Regions from separate parts of the Comamonas humi genome, predicted to be linked through region 1. Evidence: riboswitches for the same ligand, from Rfam matches in the RefSeq annotation. Region 1 holds a riboswitch; the other holds the start of a gene.

What was found. A riboswitch is a leader RNA that binds a small molecule or an ion and turns the genes downstream of it on or off. The one in region 1 is predicted to bind S-adenosylhomocysteine.
Region 2: another riboswitch for S-adenosylhomocysteine. It lies ahead of metH (methionine synthase); the one in region 1 lies ahead of ahcY (adenosylhomocysteinase).

Annotation. Positions count from the first base shown of each region.
Region 1 is NZ_BAAGSH010000005.1:223,931-227,341, forward strand. It holds gene ACYVKR_RS05360 (peptide chain release factor 3) at 1-274, opposite strand, end outside; gene ACYVKR_RS05365 (acyltransferase family protein) at 358-1,416, opposite strand; S-adenosyl-L-homocysteine riboswitch at 1,476-1,567, shown strand; gene ahcY (adenosylhomocysteinase) at 1,643-3,073, shown strand; gene ACYVKR_RS05375 (TlyA family RNA methyltransferase) at 3,180-3,411, shown strand, end outside.
Region 2 is NZ_BAAGSH010000016.1:164,615-168,025, reverse strand. It holds gene metH (methionine synthase) at 1-2,252, opposite strand, end outside; S-adenosyl-L-homocysteine riboswitch at 2,288-2,406, opposite strand; gene hydA (dihydropyrimidinase) at 2,642-3,411, shown strand, end outside.

The DNA of each region.
Region 1 (3,411 bases):
AGTCCTTGTGGCCGGGGGTGTCGAGCAGGTTGACCACGTGGTCGCGGTAGCTCATTTGCATCACCGACGAGGCCACCGAGATGCCGCGCTGCTTTTCGATCTCCATCCAGTCCGACGTGGCATGGCGGCTGGCCTTGCGGCCCTTGACGGCGCCGGCGATCTGGATCGCGCCCGAGAACAGCAGCAGCTTTTCGGTCAGCGTGGTCTTGCCGGCGTCGGGGTGGGAGATGATGGCAAAGGTGCGGCGGCGGCGGGTTTCGGGTGCGTAGGACACGGTTCGGATGCTAGGGCTGTAGCCAGCCCGGAGCGGGCGGCAAAAAACAAAGCCAGCGGGCGCTGGCTGGAACTGCGGCGATTTTACCCGGCCTCGGCGGCGCGGCGAGGACGGGGGCCGAGAGTCCTGCCGGGCGCGGGCAGATGGCGCTTGAGCCGCAGCGCGGGCGACTCGATGGCGTGCCAGAGCAGGTAGCCCAGCAGCACCGCCAGCAGGCAGGACAGCAGCATGCTGGCGTAGAAGTTCATGCCCGGCCACGTGGCGTACACCGCCTGGGCGATCGGGCAGCCCGACAGGTAGATGCCGTAGGAGGGGTCGCCCAGCCGGCTGAGTCGGCCGGAGAAGGCTGAGGACTGCGAGCCCAGAAAGATCAGCAGCGCGGGCAGCACCAGCAGGCCGGCGGTGTGCTGCAGCCCGGTGAGCCAGAAGAACAGCGCGATCGGGATCAGGCCGCCCGTGATGGCCAGCGCGTGCGGCGCGAAGCGGTCGCGGTGCAGCGCCAGCAGCGCGCCGCAGGCAAAGTAGGCCGGGTACTCGTACCAGTGCATCATGGTGCCGGTGAAGTCGGCGTTGTAGCGCGCGATGAACACCAGCACATAGCCGAGCAGCGCCAGCGTGGCCAGCCAGCGGTAGCGGAAGAGTCCCAGCACGCCGGCGGCGGCCAGCACCGCATAGCACATGGCCTCCATGGGGATCGTCCACAGCGGCCCGTTCATCAGCAGGGCCAGCGGGTTGTGCTCGAACACGCCGGGCAGGTTGACATAGGCGCGGTACAGCAGCAGGTTGCGGAAGTACTCCAACGTCTGCGGATGGCGCAGAAAGTCCAGGGCGGGCAGGCTGGTGAAGGCCAGGCCGAACACCAGGATGTTGAGCACCACCGCCGCCAGCATGCCCGGCCACAGACGCAGCAGGCGCTTGGCGGCGAAGGGCAGCAGGCGCGGCTCGCGCAGCCAGCTGCCGGTGACCAGGTAGCCGCTGATGGTGAAGAAGGTCATCACCGCCACGCCGCCGATCATGCCTACGTTCATCCAGGGCGGCCCCTGGCGGTCGCTGATGTAGTAGTGGTGGCACACGATCACGGCCAGGGCCGCACTGATCCGGAGGATGTCGAACGAATTGGTGCGGTGCAGGGAGGAAGCCATGGAAAACAGCAAAAGGGTCTGCGGGGATTGTAGGGCTCCGCTACAATACGCGTTCTTCGCTTTTCGAGGAGCGTTGCAGCACCAGGCGGTGCGAGGCTCGAAAAGTCGGCAATGCTCTAGTCCATTGCACCCGCAACGACGCTCACCCACGCTTTCTGTGCGGTGAGGTGTTCTTCCCCCAAGTTCCCCGCAGAACGTGGTTTTTCATTCGTCACTGGAGAAAACCATGAACGCTGCCGTTCGCCCCGTTTCCGCAGACTCGGCCATTGCCGACATCACCCTGGCCGATTGGGGCCGCAAAGAGATCCGCATCGCCGAGACCGAGATGCCCGGCCTGATGGCCGTGCGCGAGGAGTTTGCTGTTGCCCAGCCACTGAAGGGCGCGCGCATCACCGGCTCGCTGCACATGACCATCCAGACCGCCGTGCTGATCGAGACGCTGAAGGCCCTGGGCGCCGACGTGCGCTGGGCCTCGTGCAACATCTTCTCGACGCAGGACCACGCCGCCGCCGCCATCGCCGCCACCGGCACGCCGGTGTTCGCCATCAAGGGCGAGTCGCTGGAAGACTACTGGGACTACACCCACAAGATCTTTGAATTCGGCGCCGCCGGCACCGAGGGCGAAGGCCCGAACATGATCCTGGACGACGGCGGCGACGCCACCATGCTCATGCACCTGGGCAAGCGCGCCGAAAAGGACCTGTCCGTGCTGGCCAACCCCGGCAGCGAGGAAGAGCGCATCGTCTTCGCCGCCATCAAGGCCAAGCTGGCGCAGGACGCCACCTGGTACAGCCGCAAGAGCGCCCAGATCATGGGCGTGACCGAGGAAACCACCACCGGCGTGCACCGCCTCAACGAGATGTCGGCCAAGGGCACGCTGCTGTTCCGCGCCATCAACGTCAACGACTCGGTGACCAAGAGCAAGTTCGACAACCTGTACGGCTGCCGCGAATCGCTGGTGGACGGCATCAAGCGCGCCACCGACGTGATGATCGCCGGCAAGGTCGCCTGCGTGGCCGGCTACGGCGACGTGGGCAAGGGCTCGGCCCAGGCGCTGCGCGCGCTGTCGGCCCAGGTCTGGGTGACCGAGATCGACCCCATCAACGCCCTGCAGGCCGCGATGGAAGGCTACCGCGTGGTGACCATGGAATACGCCGCCGACAAGTGCGACATCTTCGTGACCACCACCGGCAACAAGGACATCATCCGCCACGAGCACATGGCCGCGATGAAGGACCAGGCCATCGTCTGCAACATCGGCCACTTCGACAACGAGATCGACGTCGCCTCGATCGAGAAGTACGAGTGGGAAGAGGTCAAGCCCCAGGTCGACCAGATCACCTTCCCCGACGGCAAGAAGATCACCCTGCTGGCCAAGGGCCGCCTGGTGAACCTGGGCTGCGCCACCGGCCACCCCAGCTTCGTGATGAGCAACTCCTTCGCCAACCAGACCCTGGCGCAGATCGAGCTGTTCACCCGCACCGACGCCTACGAGGTCGGCAAGGTCTACGTGCTGCCCAAGGTGCTCGACGAAAAGGTCGCCCGCCTGCACCTGAAGAAGGTCGGCGCCCAGCTCACCGAGCTGACCGACAGCCAGGCCGCCTACATCGGCGTGAGCAAGCAGGGCCCTTACAAGCCCGATACCTACCGCTACTAAAGCAATAGCTTCTGGCGCTTGCCATCAGCCGTTTTTAAATAGAAAAGCATTTGAATTCGGCCAGCAACAAGCGCCAGTAGCTATCAAAACAAGAGAGGACAGCGCCATGCGCGCCGATGTTTTTCTGGTGGATGCAGGCCATGCGTCCACGCGTTCGCAGGCGCAGCGCCTGATCGCCGCCGGCGTGCAATGGCGGCTGTCGCCGCTGGCGCCGTGGGTCCAGGTGGCCAAGAACGGCGACGAGATTCCCGCCGGCTCCGAGGTGCAACTGCTCGACGCCGCCGAGGCGCGCTATATCTCGCGCGGCGGCCTCAAGCTCGAAGGCGCGCTCGCGGCGA
Region 2 (3,411 bases), on a different contig from region 1:
ATGCCCGACGCCTTCGTGGCCACGAAGTCCGACAGGCAGCGGCTGGGGCGCATCACCTCGTCCACCGCCTGCTTTTCGGTCTGCTGGCGCATGCCGTACCAGGTCATCAGCTCGGTGCTGCGCGATTCGTCGCCGTAGAACACGATGTCATCGCCCACGCGGTTGGCGGGGTACAGCGCCATCACGCCGTTGGCGGTGAGCCAGCGGCCTTCGATGATCTTCTTGAGCATGGCCTGCGCATCGGCCAGCACCTTGCGCGCCTCGGTGCCCACGACCTCGTCGTCGAGGATGGCGGGATAGGGCCCGGCCAGGTCCCAGGTCTGGAAGAACGGGCCCCAGTCGATGTAGCGCGCGATCTCGGCCAGGTCGAAATTCTTGAACACGCGGCGGCCCAGCGCGCGCGGCGCCACGGGCGGGTGGGCGGCGAAGTCCACCACCGTGGCATTGGCGCGGGCCTGGGCCAGCGGCCACAGCGGCGTCTTCTTCTTGTTGGCGTGCTGGTGGCGCACCTTGTCGTAGTCGGTCAGCAGCTCGTCCAGGTAGGCCTGCTTGCCTTCGCCCAGCAGGCTCTGCGCCACGCTCACGCTGCGCGAGGCGTCGGGCACGTAGACCACGGGGCCGTCGTACTTGGGCGCGATCTTCACGGCCGTGTGCACGCGCGAGCAGGTGGCTCCGCCGATCAAGAGCGGAATCTTCTTGATGCGGAAGTAGTCGTCCTTGTCCATCTCGCCGGCCACGTACTGCATCTCTTCAAGGCTGGGCGTGATCAGGCCCGACAGCCCGATGATGTCCGCGCCCTCGGCCTTGGCCTTGGCCAGGATCTCGTGGCAGGGCACCATCACGCCCATGTTGATGACCTCGAAGTTGTTGCACTGCAGGACCACGGTGACGATGTTCTTGCCGATGTCGTGCACGTCGCCCTTGACGGTGGCGATGACGATCTTGCCCTTGCTCGATACGTCCAGGCCCGCGGCTTCCTGCTGGCGCTTTTCTTCCTCGATGTAGGGAATCAGGTGGGCCACGGCCTGCTTCATCACGCGCGCGGATTTCACCACCTGGGGCAGGAACATCTTGCCCGCGCCGAACAGGTCGCCGACGATGTTCATGCCGTCCATCAGCGGGCCTTCGATCACGTGCAGCGGGCGGCCGCCGCCCTGCACCACGATCTGCTGGTAGGCCTCTTCGGTGTCGGCGACGATGAAGTCGGTGATGCCGTGCACCAGCGCATGCGACAGGCGCTCGCCCACGGTCTTGGGGTGCTCGGGCGTGCCGCGCCATTCGAGCTTCTTGCTCTCGTCCTTGGCGCCGCTCTTGGCGGCCTCGGCGATCTCCAGCAGGCGCTCGGCGGCGTCGGGGCGGCGGTTGAGCACCACGTCCTCCACGCGCTCGCGCAGCTGCGGCTCCAGGTCGTCGTAGACGCCGACCATGCCGGCGTTGACGATGCCCATGTCCATGCCCGCCTGAATGGCGTGGTAGAGAAAGACGGTGTGGATGGCCTCGCGCACCGGGTCGTTGCCGCGGAAGGAGAAGCTCACGTTGGACACGCCGCCGCTGACCTTGGCGCCGGGCAGGTTCTGCTTGATCCAGCGCGTGGCCTCGATGAACTCGACCGCGTAGTTGTTGTGCTCCTCGATGCCGGTGGCCACGGCGAAGATGTTGGGGTCGAAGATGATGTCCTCGGGCGGGAAGCCCACCTCATCGACCAGCACGCGGTAGGCGCGCTCGCAGATCTCGATCTTGCGCTGGTAGGTGTCGGCCTGGCCCTTCTCGTCGAAGGCCATGACCACGGCGGCCGCGCCATAGCGGCGGATCAGCTTGGCCTCGTGCTTGAACTTGTCCACGCCCTCCTTCATGGAGATGGAGTTGACGATGCCCTTGCCCTGCAGGCAGCGCAGGCCGGCCTCGATGACCTCCCACTTGGACGAGTCCACCATCACCGGCACCTTGGCGATGTCGGGCTCGGAGGCGATGAGGTTCAGGAAGCGCACCATGGCGGCCTTGCTGTCGAGCATGGCCTCGTCCATGTTCACGTCGATGACCTGGGCGCCGTTCTCCACCTGCTGGCGCGCCACCGACAGCGCTTCCTCGTACTGCTCGTTGAGGATCATGCGCGCAAAGGCCTTGGAGCCGGTGACGTTGGTGCGCTCGCCCACGTTGACGAACAGCGTGCCCTCGCCGATGAAGACGGGCTCCAGGCCCGACAGGCGCATGGGAGGGACGGCAATGGAGGACGGGGACGCGGCAGCGGACATCAAGCTCACCTGTGAAAACCAGAAACAGAGGACAGAACAGGTGAGCGCCGTTGCCAAGAACGGGTTCAAAGCGCAGCGCGGGCACGCCCGGCCGCCTGCCCAAGCCTGACAGGTTCGCGGCTATCACCGGCCTGCTGCAGCGCTCCTTGGGACAAGGCTGGGTATTTTAAGCCAGGCGCCGCGCTCTGGTGCGGGCATGGGCTTGGCGGCCGGCGCAGGCACCGCCTCGGCGTGCGCTTCCCGCGAAGCGCACGTTTTTTATGGCCGTGCGGCCGATATCCGAAATACAAAACCAAAACATCCGACAAACAAACTACCGATTGATTGCATAACAGATGTCATTTACATTACCACCATCAGACCCTCCCCCCAGAAGAACAGGAAGACACATGCAACCCACCTATGACCTGGTGATCCGCCATGGCCTGGTCGCCACCGCCTGCGAAACCATGGAGACGGACATCGGCATCCAGGGCGGCCAGATCGTGGCGCTCGGCAAGGGGCTGGCGCCCGGCGCGGACGAAATCGACGCCCGCGGCAAGCTGGTGCTGCCGGGCGGCGTGGACGCCCACTGCCACTTCGACCAGCCCATGGGCGACGGGCTGAAGATGGCGGACGACTTCCTGTCCGGCACGCGCTCGGCGGCCTGCGGCGGCACCACCACCGTCATCCCCTTCGCCGCCCAGATCCAGGGCGAGTCGCTGCGCGCCGCCGTGGCCGACTACCACCGCCGCGCCGACGGCAAGGCGCTGGTGGACTATGCCTTCCACATGATCGTCACCGACCCCACGGCCGCGGTGCTGAACGAGGAGCTGCCCGGCCTGATCGCCCAGGGCTACACCTCGTTCAAGATCTACATGACCTACGACGACATGAAGCTCGACGACCGCCAGATCCTGCAGTGCCTGGCGGTCGCGCGCCGGCATGGCGCGCTGGCGATGGTGCATGCCGAGAACACCGACTGCATCGCCTGGCTGACCGAGGCGCTGGAGGCCGCCGGCCACACCGCGCCCAAGTACCACGCCGAGGCGCGCCCCATGGTGGTCGAGCGCGAGGCGACGCACCGGGCGATCGCGCTGTCCGAGCTGGTGGACGTGCCCATCCTGATCGTCCACGTCTCGGGGCGCGAGGCCATCGACCAGATCCGCTGGGCCCACGG